DNA from 2 places in the Arthrobacter sp. KNU-44 genome. Region 2 is predicted to be linked to the other one. Evidence: riboswitches for the same ligand, from Rfam matches in the RefSeq annotation. Region 2 holds a riboswitch; the other holds the start of a gene.
What was found. Region 2 has a riboswitch for S-adenosylmethionine ahead of ACSVHC_RS05830 (hypothetical protein). Riboswitches for the same ligand answer to the same signal wherever they lie in the genome.
Positions count from the first base shown of each region.

Region 1 (7,882 bases), 2.6 Mb from region 2:
ATGGGGATCGCGTCCGGGGTTGCCCAGCTTGGCGGCCATGCGATCGATGAAGGTGTCCGAGACGGCGTGCTCGAGCATCTCGGCCTCGTCGTGGACTTCATCCCAGCTGTAGCCCAACTCCCTCACGAGGTAGGTCTCGATCAGGCGGTGCCGGCGGACCATGCCCAGGGCAAGCTGCATTCCCTGGGGTGTCAAAGTAATGGCGCTGTAGGGCTGGTGGTCAACCAGGCCTTGGTCCTTGAGCTTGCGGACCATCTCCGAGACGGAGGAATTGGCGACACCGAGCCGCTGCGCGAGCTGTGAGGACGTGATGGGTTTGTCCTGCCACTCCGTAAAGGAGTAGATGACCTTGACGTAGTCCTCGATCGAGGAGGAGGGCGCACTGGTCTTCACGGTTCCAAGCCTATCGCGTACCGGCCGAATCAGACTTTCCGCGCCCGCCAGCTCTGCGTGAGATAAGGCAACGGGATGACCTCGCCCTCGGCATGGCCCAGATGTTCGAAGAGGTACCACTGAAGGTTGCCCATGACTTTGGCCCGGTTGGCGTCATTCGCCCTCAGGTAGTAGCTGCGCGACTTCACAAGTTCGAGGATGTCGGCCGGAGTCACGGGATCCTCCCAATGTGTCACGTGACTTTCGAGACCCGCGAACTCCGGGCCCACCACAGGCCGGAAGTCCGGTTTGTGGACATCGCCGGCATGCATGATGCGGGTCAATCGATGGACCCAGGGCACCGAAGTGTCCATTTGGTTCCAGATCAAGCCGATAGTGCCCTGGGGTCGAAGGATCCGGGCGATCTCGGTGCTCGCGGCGAGGGGATCGCACCAGTGCCAGGCCTGGGCAACGCTGACGACGTCGAATGCTGAGTCCGCCAGTCCAGTTGCCTCGGCAGTGCCCTCCAGGGTGATCACTTGTGGATACGTTTTGCGGAGCTGGGTGAGCATGTCCATCGAGGGGTCCACTGCGGACACCGCGAGCCCGCGCTCGACGAAGAGCGCGGTGAACTTTCCGGTGCCGGCGCCGATGTCTGCCGCGTCCCGGGCGCCTTCCGGCAGCAGCCAGTCGGCCGAATCCGCAGGGTAGCCGGGCCGGACACGATCATAGTGTTCTCCGCCGTCCTGGAAACTCCGGCCGAGTTCAAGGCGCCGTTCCTCATAGAGCTTGGGGCCGGCTGATGTGCCTTTGGGTCGCGGGGCCACGCAGGAACTCCTTCGTAGGACAGGAAAAATACCCTACGAATCTACCGCAATCAGTCAGTGCTGCAGGGAGCGGCTCCCGCGGTCCCGGGAGTGTTGGGAGCCCACTCCGGGTAGCTGCGGTGGTCGTTCGCCGGCACCCAGCGGCCGGCATCCACTACGTAGTCCCAGCCGAGGCCGTTGCTCTTGAGCGCGTGGATGCCCGCAATGAGCCGGGTGGCGTCTTCCAAGCGCGAGCCCACGCCGAAACTGGCTCGAAGTGATCCGGAGGGCAGGCCGAGGCGCTTGAGCAGCGGGTGGGCGCAAAAGCGTCCGTCGCGCAGGCCAATGCCGTGCTCGGCCGCAAGATAGGCAGCCACAAGTCCGGCGTCGTAGCCCTGGAGCGAGAAGTTCACGACGCCGATGGTGTCCTGGGGATCCGTGTCGCTGAAGATCTGGTGCACGGTCACGCCGTCGATTTGCTTGAGGCCCTCGACCAGATGCGAGCGGATGGCTGCCTCGTGGGCGTGCCATTCATCGTGGTCGAGGCTGGCGATGACCTGTGTGGCCCGGGCGAGTGTGGCCGCGCCGAGTACGTTCGGCGAGCCGCCTTCGTGCCTGGCCGGTCCTGTGGCCCAGCTGACGGAATCGAGGCGCGCTTCTCGGACGGCGCCGCCTCCGGCCAGGTGCGGTGTACCGGCGTCGAGCCAGTCGGGACGGCCCACCAGGACACCTGCGCCGAACGGCGCATAAAGCTTATGCCCCGAGAAAACCAAGTAGTCGACATCCGCGGCGGCGATGTCGATTCTGCGGTGCGGGGCGAGTTGCGCCGCGTCCACCACAATCCGCGCCCCGAATTCGTGGGCCAAGGCAGCGAGTTCCTTGATGGGCAGGATTTCGCCGGTCACGTTTGACGCGCCGGTGACAGCCAGGAGGCTGACGCCGCCGTGGGAGAGCGCTGTGCGGACGTTGGCGACGGTCTCGGACAACGTTCCCGCGGCAACGATGCTGCGGTGGGGGACACTTTGCCACGGGAGGAGATTGGCGTGGTGCTCGATGTCCAGGTAAAGGACTTCGCCAATGTGTCGACCGTCCTCAACTGGCAGGCAGCCGGCCAGTAGATTGAGGGAATCAGTGGTGTTGCGCGTGAAAATGACCGAATCGTCCGGCCGGCCGCCAACGAAGTCACGGACGATGTTGCGGGCGTTTTCATAGACCGAGGTGCTGATTTGGGAGGCATAGCCTGCGCCGCGGTGGACGCTCGCGTAGTACGGCAGGATCTCGTTGAGGTACGCGGAAACCACCGTCAGGGCAGGTGCGGAAGCGCCGTAGTCAAGATTGGCGTAGCGGATGTGGCCGCCCTGGATCAAGGGTGCCTGCAACTCCGCGCCGGTGACCGCAGCGAGTGGGCGCGATGCCCGGGGGAGGGTTTCACCGCGGTGCTGTGCAGATTCGTTGTTCAGCGAAAGAGCCTGGGAAGTAAATGTGGCTGTGCTCATGGGACCTCACTCAAGAGGGACCCCTGCGTGCAGGGGGTCCGCGCTTGCCGCATCCGTTCCGGACCGGCCGGGTCGTCACCCGGGGCACCCCGCCGCGATGGAGGGTTGCCGGCCAGCAAACCGGGGTTTCGCGCTGGCACTCGTGACCTGTAAAGAGCGTAGGACACCGGCAAGGCTCATTCCAATGTGACCGGCGATTGTTAAGCGGATTATTACACCGCCGGAAAAATGTGCCTCCTGCCGAAGAAAAAGCGGCGGACGCCCCCAAAAGTGGGCGTCCGCCGTCGTTTATTCAGTGGAGAGAGTGGACTAGAGGAGGTCGTCGAGCTCGGGGTTGAGCCTCTTGAGGACCTCGGAGTGCAGGATCGAGTTAGTGGCCACGGCGTTTCCGCCGAAGGGACCATCCGCACCGTCCAGGGACGTGAAGCGCCCGCCGGCTTCCGTCACGATCGGCACCAAAGCCGCCATGTCGTAGACCTGGAGTTCCGGCTCGGCAGCGATGTCCACGGCGCCCTCGGCCACGAGGCAGTAGGACCAGAAATCGCCATACGCACGGCTGCGCCAGACATCGTTCTCGAGGCCCAGGAAGTTGTCCAGCTTATCGTGCTGCTTCCACTCGGAAAGCTCGGAGTAGGAAAGCGAGGCGTCTTCGAGCCGCGACACGTTGGAAACCTTCAACCGGGTGGCTGCGGCCAGCGACCGGCCCATGTAGGCGCCCGAGCCCTTGGCCGCCCACCAACGCTTGCCGAGCGCCGGAGCGCTCACGAGCCCCACTACTACCTCGCCCTCGTCCACGAGGGCGATCAGCGTAGCCCAGACGGGTACGCCACGCACGAAGTTCTTGGTCCCGTCAATGGGGTCGATGATCCAACGCCTCGAGCCGTGGCCCGTGCTGCCGAATTCTTCCCCGAGGACGGCGTCGCGGGGGCGGGAACGGGAGAGCTGCCCACGGATTGCTTCCTCTGCTGCTTTGTCGGCATCGGTGACGGGGCTCAGGTCGGGTTTGGTCTCGACCTGGAGGTCCAGTGCCTTGAACCGCTCCATTGTCAGGGAATCGACGGAGTCGGCCAGGACGTGTGCCAGCCGCAGGTCGTCGTTGTAGCTCGAATCGGGTTGGGTCATGGTTCCAAACTACCGTCTGTTCGCCGGTGAGCCGGGGAGGTAGGACGGCAGGCGCGCAGTTAGTTGACCGTACCCAATTCCTTGGTCTCCTGGGCTTCCATGCGCGGGTCCGCGCCGAGGAGCCGGCGCAACGACGCCAAGCGGGCCGGACCTGCCTCGCCGGCGTGGCCGTCGGCGACCCAGGAATCCAGTCCGCATCGAACCGCGGAGGCATCGTGCTTGCAGCCTCGCTCGCACATCTCCGTTCCGGGTTCCAGATCCGGGAAGGCATGCAGGATGCGGTCCGGGTTCACGTGGGCGAGGCCGAAGGAGCGGATGCCGGGCGTATCGATGATCCAGCTGCCCCCGGGGGCATCGCTGAGCTTCAGTGCGAGGGCAGAGGACGAAGTGTGCCGTCCCCGACCCGTCACGGCGTTGACCCCGCCCGTGGCGCGCTCGGCGCCGGTGAGGGCATTCACCATCGTGGACTTCCCGACGCCGGAATGGCCCAGGAGCACAGTGACCTTGCCGTCGAGGTAGTCCCGCAATTGGCCGACGGCGTCGCCATCAAGGCGGGCGGAGAGGCCGTCGTCTGAACGGGCATCGATGCCGGAGGCGCCGGCGTCGGCCGTGCGGCTGATGATGATGGGGAAACCAAGGCTCACATAGTTGGCGAGCAATTCCGTCGGATCCTTGACGTCCGCTTTGGTGACGAGCAGCAACGGCTCGATTCCGGCGTCGTACGCTGCCACCAAGGCGCGGTCGATGAATCCGGTGCGCGGCTCCGGATTGGCGGCCGCAACCACCACCACGAGCTGATCGGCGTTGGCGACGACGGCCCGTTCGATCGGATCCGTGTCGTCGGCGCTTCGTCGCAGGAGGGTCTTTCGCTCCTGGACGCGCACGAGGCGAGCGAGGGTGTCCGGGGCTCCGGACACATCGCCGACGAGGGCCACGAAGTCTCCGGGAACCACGGGGGAGCGCCTCAGTTCCCGGGCGCGTGCGGCAATCACAATGCGTTCGTTGTCCGAGCTTTCGCCCACGATCGCGGTGTAACGGCCGCGGTCGACTGTGATGATGCGCCCGATCACGGCGTCGTCGTGGCTCGGGCGGTCTTTCGTGCGGGGGCGTGTGCCCTTCTTGTTGGGGCGGATCCGGACATCGGACTCATCCCAGGAGCTTGCGTCGCGGGCCATCGTTAGTTGCTTGTCTCCGTTGAAACGGTGTCCGCGCCCGCTGGGCCGGAACTGAGCATCGATGCCCAGATTTGCGGAAATTCGGGCATGGTCTTGGAAGTCGTCGCGATGTCTTCGACCTGGACACCCTCGATGGCGAGCCCAAGGATGGCGCCCGCGGTAGCCATGCGGTGGTCGGCATAGCTGCGCACGACGCCGGCGTGCAGCGCCGCGGGCCGGATCACCAAGCCGTCGCTGGTTTCCTCGGCGTCGCCGCCAAGCCGGTTGATTTCGGCGACCAAAGCAGCCAGCCTGTCCGTTTCGTGGCCCCGCAAATGAGCGATGCCGGTGAGCCGGGAAGGGCTGGTTGCCAGGGCGCACAATGCCGCAACGGTAGGGGCGAGTTCGCTGGTTTCGTCGAAGTCCGCGCCAAGGATCTCCGGTCCGCCGGTGACTGTCAGCGTGCCGTTGTCCAGCGTGACAGTGGCACCCATGGCGGCGAGGATGTCCCGCCAGAGGTCCCCGACTTGCGTGGTGTTGGCCGGCCAGTTGGGAATCCGGACAGTTCCCTTCGTGGCCAACGCCGCGGCGAGGAAGGGACCCGCGTTGGAGAGATCCTGCTCGATCCTCTCGTCGAACGCCTGGATGGTACCGGGGGCGACGCGCCAATGGTTCGGCACGGAGTCATCCACCTGCACTCCGACGCCGCGCAGGACCGAGACGGTCATGTTGATGTGGTCAAGGCTCGGTACGGGTTTGCCGACATGTTCCAGGTGAAGGCCCTCATCGAACCGGGCACCGACCAGCAACAGGGCGGAGACGAACTGCGACGAGGCGCTCGCATCGATCACCAGGTGGCCACCGCGGACAGAGCCCGTGCCGGATACTTTGAACGGCAGGGAGCTCGCCGCGTGCCCGTCCAGTGCGCTGACTTCCAGCCCGAGTGTCCGGAGGGCCTCGATAATGGTGCCCATGGGACGTTGGCGTGCGTGGGGATCGCCGTCGAACACCGAAGCGCCGTTGCGCAGGGCCGCGAGCGGCGGCACGAAACGCATGACCGTGCCGGCCAGGCCACAGTCGATGGCGGTCTCCGACGCGACGGCCACGGGGTCGATCGGAGTGACTTCAAGGTCCGGGCCGTAGTGTCCATCGCCGGGAACCTCGGTAATGGTGGCGCCAAGCCGGCGGAGGGCCTCGACCATGAGTGCCGAATCCCGTGAATGCAAGGGTGCCCGCAGCCTGCTTGGGCCGTTGGCCAATGCCGCCAGGACCAGATAGCGGTTGGTCAGCGACTTCGAACCAGGAACCGTGACCGTGGCATCCACGGGGTGGCTGGCGAAGGGTGCCGGCCACAGGGGGAGTGCGGAGGCTGTGGTGCTCCCTGAATCGTCTGTCTGCGTCGAGGGGGTTCCTGGCATGCTTCCTTATGCTCCAACTGCGTTGTCTACGGCCTTGCGGACGGCCCGGTCTGTCTTCTTGAACTGCTTGCCCGTGGCCTTCTTGGCGTCCATGGCAAGGTGTTCGGCGCGCCATGCGAGGCTCGGTTTGCCCGCGGTGTCGACGGCGGCAAGGAATACGCCACCTGTCAGCGAAATGTTCTTGAGCAACTGGGCGCGGCGGGCGAGCCGGCCTTCCTTGGTGCTGATGTCGGCAGAACGCCATTCGACAAAGGTATTCAGGACCGAAATGCCGGCAAGCAGGCTTGCCGAGAACCGGGAACATTTGCCGAGGGCCAGCAAGGCGCCGGCGCCCACTTGCGCGCCGCCGATGACCCGCGCCAGCACTTTCTCGTCCGCCGGGAAAGGCAGCGACTCGGAAGCGCGGCGGAGCAGCGGAGAGAGCTGTTTGGCAGTGTCATCCGCGTTCTTGAGCTTGTCCAGCCCTGCGACGACAAAACTGGAAGCCAACATTGGCCTGGCGAGAAAACGGACGAGGGACATGTTTTGCCTCCTGGATGGCTTGCCACAGTGTTCAAGTGGTGTTGCGTTCAAGTGGTGCGGTGTTCACGGGGTGCAGTCGGATCTAGTCTTGCATCTTTGCGGAATATTTGCCCGAAGCCTGCCGTTGTCAAGAGAAGGTGCGGTATGGGCTGGACCTTGGATTGTGGCGCGTGCATTGTGCCGCGCGGTCATGTCGTTTGAGTGGAGATGGTTTTTTGGCCTTGGTTAAAGACCGCGAGGAACACTTGGCGCTTGGGCGGGAGCTGCCAAGGGACTCCCGGAGGGTGACAGTAGACTTGGATGCAATGAGCACCATGGATCCGGCCGCAGCGGCCATGTACAAAGCAGCGACCGACGTCACGGACGCAACGTCCGACGGCGACGCCACTGTTGAGGCCGACGTCGAGATTGCAGTGGACTTCGCAACCGAGACCCCCGAGCAACGGAGGGCGCGCTTCGAACGCGACGCCATGCAGTATGTCGACCAGCTCTATTCGGCTGCCATGCGCATGGCCAGGAATCCGTCCGACGCCGAGGACCTGGTCCAGGAGGCCTACACCAAGGCCTTCTCAGCCTTCCACCAGTACAAGCCGGGCACCAACCTCAAGGCGTGGCTGTATCGCATCCTGACCAACACGTACATCAACCTCTACCGGAAGCGGCAGCGCGAACCGTTGCAGTCGAATTCGGACACCATCGAGGACTGGCAGCTGGCGCGGGCGGAATCCCATACGTCCGCGGGGCTGCGCTCTGCGGAGGCGGAGGCACTGGACCATTTGCCGGACTCGGACGTAAAGAGCGCCTTGCAGTCCATTCCGGAGGAATTCCGGCTCGCGGTGTACTTCGCTGATGTCGAAGGATTCGCATACAAGGAAATATCAGACATCATGAATATCCCGATCGGGACGGTCATGTCCCGGCTTCATCGCGGCAGGAAAATGTTGCGCGATCTGCTGGCGGACTATGCCGCAGAGCGGGGAATCCGCGCCGGC
Region 1 is NZ_JBPXNG010000002.1:3,686,345-3,694,226, forward strand. Features, by position in the region: gene ACSVHC_RS18295 (metal-dependent transcriptional regulator) at 1-393, opposite strand, end outside; gene ACSVHC_RS18300 (class I SAM-dependent methyltransferase) at 423-1,199, opposite strand; gene ACSVHC_RS18305 (aminotransferase class V-fold PLP-dependent enzyme) at 1,250-2,674, opposite strand; SAM riboswitch class IV at 2,710-2,822, opposite strand; gene hisN (histidinol-phosphatase) at 2,984-3,796, opposite strand; gene rsgA (ribosome small subunit-dependent GTPase A) at 3,856-4,971, opposite strand; gene aroA (3-phosphoshikimate 1-carboxyvinyltransferase) at 4,974-6,368, opposite strand; gene ACSVHC_RS18325 (DoxX family protein) at 6,375-6,890, opposite strand; gene ACSVHC_RS18330 (sigma-70 family RNA polymerase sigma factor) at 7,106-7,882, shown strand, end outside.
Region 1: it holds a riboswitch for S-adenosylmethionine, as region 2 does, so the genes downstream of both, ACSVHC_RS18305 (aminotransferase class V-fold PLP-dependent enzyme) here and ACSVHC_RS05830 (hypothetical protein) in region 2, are expected to answer to the same signal.

Region 2 (7,882 bases):
GTAGAAAAGACCGCCCTCAGTCTTTGCCGAGGGTACGGCGAAGAATCCGAGGGACAGGGTCCCCCACAGGCCGCCGACAAAGTGGACGGCAACAACGTCCAAGGAATCGTCCAGGCCGATCTTGAACTTCAGTCCGATGGCCAGCGCGCAGATGGCACCGGCGATGACGCCGATGACGATCGCGCCAATCGGATCCACGAATCCACAGGCCGGGGTGACTGCCACCAAGCCCGCGACGGCGCCGGATGCGGCGCCGAGGGACGTCGCGTGGCCGTCGCGGAGCCTTTCGACAAGCAGCCAGCCAAGGAGCGCTGCGCTTGTGGCCAGGAGGGTATTTGTCCAGGCGAGCGCTGCGATTCCATCAGCGGCCAGTTCCGAACCGGCGTTGAAGCCGAACCAGCCGAACCACAGCAGGCCTGCCCCGAGCATCACGAAGGGGAGGTTGTGCGGCCGGATGTTGGGATCTTTCATGAATCCGAGCCGTTTGCCGAGCACGACTGCCAGCATCAGCCCGGCCATGCCCGCATTCATGTGGACGACGGTGCCACCGGCAAAGTCGAGGGCTGAGATCTTGCTGCCGATGATCCCGGTGGAACCGAAGAGCCCGCCGCCCCAGACCCAGTGGGCGATGGGAGCGTAGACGATAGTCACCCAAAGGCCGGCAAACAGCAGCCATGGGCCAAACCTGACACGTTCAGCCACAGCGCCGCTGATCAGCGCGACAGTGATGATGGCGAACGTGGCTTGGAATCCTATGAAGACCATGTCCGGCAGCCCTGGGGCTTTCCCGCCAATGACGCTGGCCAGTCCGCTGAGTCCGAAGTTCGCGAAGGGATCTCCGATGAAGCCGCCCAGGGTATCCGGGCCGAACGCGAGTCCGTAGCCCCACAGGGCCCAGACCACCGCGACCACGCCGATGGCACCGAAGCTCATCATCATGATGTTGAGGACGGACTTCATCCTGACCAGGCCGCCGTAGAAGAACGCCAAACCTGGCGTCATGAGTAGAACGAGGGCGGAAGCTGCAAGCATCCAGGCTGTTGCGCCGGGATCGAGGGTCTGGGGGTTCACATCCAGCCCTACGCTGAAGAATACTGGGTTCATTTCGGGAGCCTTCCTGCATATACGGCGCTCCATGGCGCCCGCACGGCGAGACCATTTTTAAAACGAACAGGTCCTGGTACCTCACGGGTTACCGACCTTGACAAGTTGCGTTGACTCGAACGTACAGTCGGCCTGTTTCAGCCTTCGGCACGGCTCATTTCAGGCACGTAACACCAAAGGCCCCAGGGTTAAATCCGGAAGTCAGTCATGTTTCAGGCGTGTTACACGCCGCGTGTCGGCCTCGTACGCCGGGTGGCCAAGGCGCCAGCGTCAGCGGCTGGCTGCCGGCACCAGGATCCAGAGAACCTCGACGGGCTCGTCCGTCGGATTGACCCAGGTGTGCGGCTCGCGGCCCGGGAAGGACAGCGTGTCTCCTTCTTCGAGCTCGTACTCCTCGTTGGTGAGGATCAATTTGATCCGGCCCTTGACGACGTGCAGGACATCGACGTCACAATCGACGGCGTAAAGCTCGGCTTCTCCGCGGCCGCGTGGCTCGATGGAGGCCTGCAGGATCTGCAACCTCCGTTCCGATCGGGCAGTCAGGAGCCGCTCCACGATTCCCTGGCCACCGAGCGAAATCCTCGGCCCGTCGTCGCGCCGGGTCAGGTGTGTCTCCGGTGCGGCGAAAAGGTCTCCGATGGACACTGAGAGAACTTGGCAAAGCGTCACAAGGGAAGCGACCGACGGCGATGTCAGGTCACGCTCCACACGGCTCAGGAACCCTTTGGTGAGGCCAGTGGCGTCGGCAACCTGCTCGATGGTGAGCCGCTGCGATTGGCGGGCGGCGCGGATTCTGGAACCGATGGCAACGGGGACATTGCTCGGTTCAACGGGGAGAGCCTTCATTCACGAACCTTTCAGGCCGTTTATGCGGCCCTGTCATTGCAGCAATAGTAGCCGGATCGCCCGCGTGGCAGGGCCTTTGGCTAGCCGGAGGGCCGCCGATGAGTCCGCTGTGCAAGACAGCGTCTTGACTGTTACTCGCATCACTACGTATCCTCATAGGCAACAAGTGTTGTTTGTGAGGCATACATCACAGACTACTCTCCCCAATCACCAGCGCAGAGACCTTCCGCAACCCCGCGCGAACCCAGCGGACCGGCGTCGGAATCCCCCAGAGCTCTGCGCATCACTTTCAGGAGCCAACCGTGGACTCTTCGTTCATCAATATTGCGATCGTGGTGGTGTATTTGCTTGCCATGCTGGCCTTCGGCTGGTGGGGCAAGTCGCGCACCAAGAACAACAGCGACTTCCTGGTGGCAGGACGCCGCCTCGGTCCGATGCTCTACACCGGCACCATGGCCGCCGTCGTCCTCGGCGGCGCATCGACGGTTGGCGGCGTCGGTCTCGGCTACAAGTTCGGTGTCTCCGGCATGTGGCTGGTGGTCGCGATCGGTTCGGGCGTGCTCCTCCTGAGCCTGCTTTTCGCCGGCACCATCCAGCGACTGAAGATCTACACGGTCTCCCAGATGCTGAGCCTGCGCTACGGCCAGCGAGCCACGCAGACCTCCGGCATCGTCATGCTGGCCTACACACTCATGCTGTGCGCCACGTCCACTGGTGCCTACGCCACCATCTTCGTTGTCCTCTTCGGCTGGGAGCGCTGGCTTGCCATCGCCGTCGGCGGCGCAATCGTCCTCGTCTACTCCACCATCGGCGGCATGTGGTCCATCACCCTCGCCGACCAGGTGCAGTTCATCATCAAGACGGTAGGCATCTTCTTCCTCATGCTCCCGTTCGTCCTCAACGCCGCCGGCGGCTTCGACGGCATCCGTGCCCGCGTTGACGCCAGCTTCTTCCAGTTGGACGGCATCGGAGCGCAGACCATCATCACGTACTTCGTGGTCTACACCCTGGGCCTCCTGATCGGCCAGGACATCTGGCAGCGCGTCTTCACCGCCAAGACCCCCAAGGTGGCCCGTTGGGGCGGCGCCACTGCCGGCATCTACTGCGTCCTGTACGGCGTCGCCGGAGCTTTGATCGGCCTTGCCGCCCGCGTGGCCCTGCCCAATATCGACGTCAAGGCCCTCGGCAAAGACGTTGTCTACGCCGAGGTAGCCACCCACATCCTGCCGATCGGCATCGGCGGCCTCGTCATGGCCGCGGCAGTCGCGGCCATGATGTCCACCGCTTCCGGGGCCCTCATCGCCGCAGCCACCGTTGCCCGCGCCGACGTAGTCCCGTTCGTGGCCAGCTGGTTCGGCAAGACAATCAACACCGACGACACCGAAAACCCCGAGCACGACGTCAAGGCCAACCGGTACTGGGTCCTTGGCCTGGGCATCGTTGCCGTGCTGATCTCGATGGCGGCGCAAGACGTCGTGGTAGCCCTGACCATCGCCTACGACATCCTCGTGGGTGGACTCCTGGTTGCCATCCTGGGCGGGCTGGTCTGGAAGCGCGGCACCGGTATTGCCGCGGCCTGGTCCATGGCGGTCGGGTCCGTACTGACGCTGGGCCTGCTGATCGCCTACGCCACGGGAATCATCCCCAGCGAAGACGGCGTCTACGCCAACGATCCCATCTACTGGGGCCTCGGCGCCTCGCTCGTGGTCTACGTTGTGGTCTCCCTGCTGACCCCGCCAACCGAACCCGCGGTCCGCGAAGCTTGGGACCGCCGCGTTGCCGGAGCAGCCGTGGAGGAGCTCCCCTTGGAAGCCCACCCGGTGGCCAGCCACTAAGCTTCACAGAATCAAGTACGACGGCGGCGCCGCACCTTCTCCTCGAGGGTGCGGCGCCGCTGCCTTTTGGAACCATTTCTACCGAGCCTTAATACCGGGCCGCGATTGTACCGTTCCATGTACAGTAGGAAGAGCTTCAAGAGATGTGGTGCCAAGCTCCGACTTGCCACACGCCAACCCCATGTTCGCGGGTGGTTCGGATGAAGAAGCGGCCCGGCTCGGACCAGAGACAACCGAACGGGCAAGAGCAACTCCACAGGAGAAGGCCATGCCTTTCGAAATCGGCGCCACCGCCGACCGCACCACCCAGTCCGGCACCCTGTTGTTGCCCCGCCCCCGGCGGGTGGACGAGTTCGTCCGGGTGATTCCCGGCGTCGACCTGTCCCAAGGCTCCATCACGTTCGTGGTGGACGGGAACTTGGAACGCTATTGGCATCATGAGCCGCGGCTCATCACCGAAGCGCTCTCAAAGGCGGTCCAGCCCGCCCGCTGGTTCCCGGCGACACGGAAACTCACCCTTACGGTGGCGGCAACCGGGCACCGGGCAGGCGTGCAGAGGCACTTCATCCTGAGCGCGTTTTAGCCGCCCGGGTTTAGCACCTCGGGTTCAGCGGAGCCCGGGGCTACTCGATCTCTTCAGCCTCACGGTGTTCGTCGGCATCGAGGGCAACCGGCCGCTCGTCGTCGTCAAGAACCTCGGATTGGTCGTCCCAGTCCTCGTCCACCGCCAGGTCCTCGTTGTAGTCATAGGCGGGATCGGCCTCGACCGTGGGACGGTCGGGGTGGCGGGCGTGGGTCTCGGTGCTGTCCATGGTGCAACCTCCGTTCGACGTGCCGCTGAGCCCATCGCACAGGCATAGGAGGCAGCCGTCCAGCGCTACCCCGCCAATTCGTGGACCCTGTCCATCCATCCCAGCACTGCCCCCTGCCGTGGTCAAGGCTTCCCGGGAGCCTCCCGTTTTTGAGGGGGACCTAAATTCTCCAGTGAGGATTACCGGCCGAAAAACCGCGGAAATTGGCGATAGAGTGGAGCCGCAATGAGGCGATGAAGCCCGCCCCAGCAACCCAGGAGTCCCGGTGCAACCGCACACAAAACCCTCGCATCCAGACAACTCGCATCCAGATAATCCGCAGGACTCAAGCAGTCCATCGCAGGACGTAGCAGCCCCCAAGGCTCCCCCGTCGTCGTCGGACATCAAGCGCTGGCGGCAGTACTTGGCGGATGAGCGAGCCGAGGCCGCCGTTTACCGCCAACTGGCGCAGCGCCGCGACGGCGAGGAACGCGAAATCCTTTTGGCCCTCGCAGAGGCTGAAGGCCGCCATGAGGCACACTGGCTCAAGCTCCTCGGCGAACATGCCGGTATGCCGAAGGCGGCCTCGGTCCGAAGCCAAATGCTCGGCTTCCTGGCCCGGAACTTCGGATCGGTGTTCGTGCTGGCCCTCGCCCAACGGGCTGAAGGCCGCTCGCCTTACGCGAAGGATCCGGCAGCGACCCGCGCCATGGCGGCCGACGAACAGATCCACGAAGAAGTAGTCCGCGGCCTGGCGACGCGCGGCCGCAACAGGTTGTCCGGCACGTTCCGCGCGGCCGTATTCGGCGCCAACGACGGCCTTGTCAGCAACCTTTCACTCGTAATGGGCATGGCGGCCACCGGCGTTCCCGCCACCGTGGTCCTGTTCAGCGGCATCGCAGGCCTGCTGGCGGGCGCCTTGTCCATGGGTGCCGGCGAGTATGTCTCGGTGCGCTCGCAACTCGAGCTCCTCAAGGCCACCCGCCCCACCCAGGCCACGCTCACCGCAGCCCCTGCGCTGGACATCGAGCACAATGAGCTGGTCTTGGTGTATCTGGCCCGGGGCATGTCCCGAGAAGCCGCCGAACACCGGGCCGCCGAACGCATGGGCCTCTACAGCTGCGATTGCGATCCCAGCCTCTCGCTCCAACCCGAAGTGGAAGAAACCGTCAACGAGCACGAGGCCGTAGGCTCCGCCTGGGGTGCCGCGATCTCGAGCTTCTGCTTCTTCGCTTCGGGCGCCATCGTGCCCATCCTGCCGTTCATCTTCGGCATGACGGGCTTCGCGGCGCTTGCTGTGGCCGGTACGCTGGTGGGCATCGCGCTTCTGTCGACCGGCGCCGTCGTCGGCTTGTTGTCCGGAACCTCGCCGCTGACCCGCGGCCTCCGGCAGCTCGCCATCGGGCTCGGTGCGGCCGCGGCAACGTATGGGCTGGGACTCGTCTTCGGCGCAGTCATCGGTTAGTAGCGCCGGCCCGACGGGGCGCCGGTGCAGGGACTTGGGGGAAGACTTGCATTCAAACTACGGTTACGACGGCGGTCCGCCGCCCAAGCGCCCCAGTACCGTTCTGGCGCTGTTCCGAAACTTGATGGTGGTGGCAGTCGTCGCTGCCGTAGCCGTCCTGGTCAGTGGATTCCTCCGCGGCGGCCCCGGGATCACCGGCTTGCTTCCAAACCGGACCCCTTCTGCCCATGCCACGGCAAGCAGCCCCGGGCAGGACGGGGCTCCCGGGCAGGCACCACAAAAAGCGGCCCGTGCGCCGGATACCCCACCACCTGGACTGGAGGAAGCCGGGCAGCCGCTCGGCTCCCCCGCGAAGCCTGCGGTAGCCAGCAGCTCCTACAAGTTCCTGGCCACCAACGCCGACGGCACCCCAGTTGGCTACTCTCCGTGCCGGCCATTGCACTACGTGGTCAACGCAGCCCTCGCCCCGGCCGGATCCGAGGGGCTCATCGCCGACGCCATCGCCAAGATCGCCGCCGCCACCGGCCTCAAATTCGTTGACGACGGCCCCAGCACGGAAAACCCCTCCGAGAAGCGCAAGCCCTACCAGCCCGCGCTCTATGGAGATCGTTGGGCACCGCTGTTGATTTCCTGGACCACGCCCGAGGCGGCTCCGGGGTTGGCAGGAACCGTCATCGGAACCGGAGGCAGCACCATGTACAGCTTCGGCACCGGACCCAAGAGCTACGTCTCCGGAAGCCTGGACCTCGACGCCCCGCAAATCACGGAACTGCTGGGTGTCCCCGGGGGTGCCCATTATGTCTCCGCCGTGATTCAACACGAACTTGGCCACGTGGTGGGCCTTGACCACGTTGAGGATCCCATCCAGCTCATGTACCCGGAGATCGGTGCCCCGGATGGCTTGGCAGCCGGAGACCTGAACGGACTCTACAAACTCCACACGGCCCCGTGCCGCACCGACCTGTAGCCCGGTTCACCTGCAGCTCCGCCCAGCCCAACTAGCTCGCATTAGATGTCGTTTTGAGCCGTGATAACGACAACAACTGCGAGCTAGTTGGGTGGGGATAGGCCTAGTTGGGGGCGGGCTGTAAGACGCGGGCAGGCTTGAAGCTGGCTCCTGCGCCTGGGTAGGAGGGGATCTCGATCCGGCCGTGGCTGTGGATCTCGTTGACCGTGGCCTTGGTGTGTTCGGCGATCCGCTCCAAGGTGGTCACCCACATCCCGTCCATGGCCTTCACTCGTTCGATCAGCCGCTCCAAGGCAACGGCCTTGGATGGACGGCCGGAGATGAACGGGTGGTTGGTCAAGACGAAGCAACTGCCTTGGGCGTGGTGGGCTTCGGCTTCGAGGGTCCACATCTCCAAGACCTTGGCCGGGCTCTCGATGACGCCGCTTCCTGTTACTCCCGGGTAGAACGCGTATTGTTCCCAATCGTCCAGGGCCCAATCGACCGGGATCTCCACAATGTCCCGTGAATCGCTATCCCCTGAATTACCCGGGGCAACCGCCATGCGGTAGGGGGCATCGCCGTCGAGCAGGCTTGAATCGTAGAGGAAGCCACGGTCCGCTAGCAGTGCCGGCGAGTGCCAGTTCAGCTCCCACCACGGTGCCCTGTAGCCGACCGGCCTGACCCCGGCTACCTTCGCGAGGGCTTCGAGCCCGCGGTCCAGGTAGTTGGCCTCGGTGGCGGCATCGATTCCCTGCATCGGTTCGTGCAAGTAGCCGTGGTGGGCCACTTCATGGCCGCCGTCGACGATCCGCCGCACCACATCGGGGTAGCTTTCCGCCGTGAACCCCGGGATGAAGAAGGTTCCCTGGATCTCTTGTCGCTCGAGGATCTT
Region 2 is NZ_JBPXNG010000002.1:1,089,178-1,097,059, forward strand. Features, by position in the region: gene ACSVHC_RS05815 (ammonium transporter) at 1-1,104, opposite strand, end outside; gene ACSVHC_RS05820 (helix-turn-helix domain-containing protein) at 1,375-1,950, opposite strand; gene ACSVHC_RS05825 (sodium:solute symporter family protein) at 2,253-3,785, shown strand; SAM riboswitch class IV at 3,920-4,039, shown strand; gene ACSVHC_RS05830 (hypothetical protein) at 4,054-4,368, shown strand; gene ACSVHC_RS05835 (hypothetical protein) at 4,409-4,597, opposite strand; gene ACSVHC_RS05840 (VIT1/CCC1 transporter family protein) at 4,863-6,041, shown strand; gene ACSVHC_RS05845 (matrixin family metalloprotease) at 6,166-7,008, shown strand; gene ACSVHC_RS05850 (polysaccharide deacetylase family protein) at 7,112-7,882, opposite strand, start outside.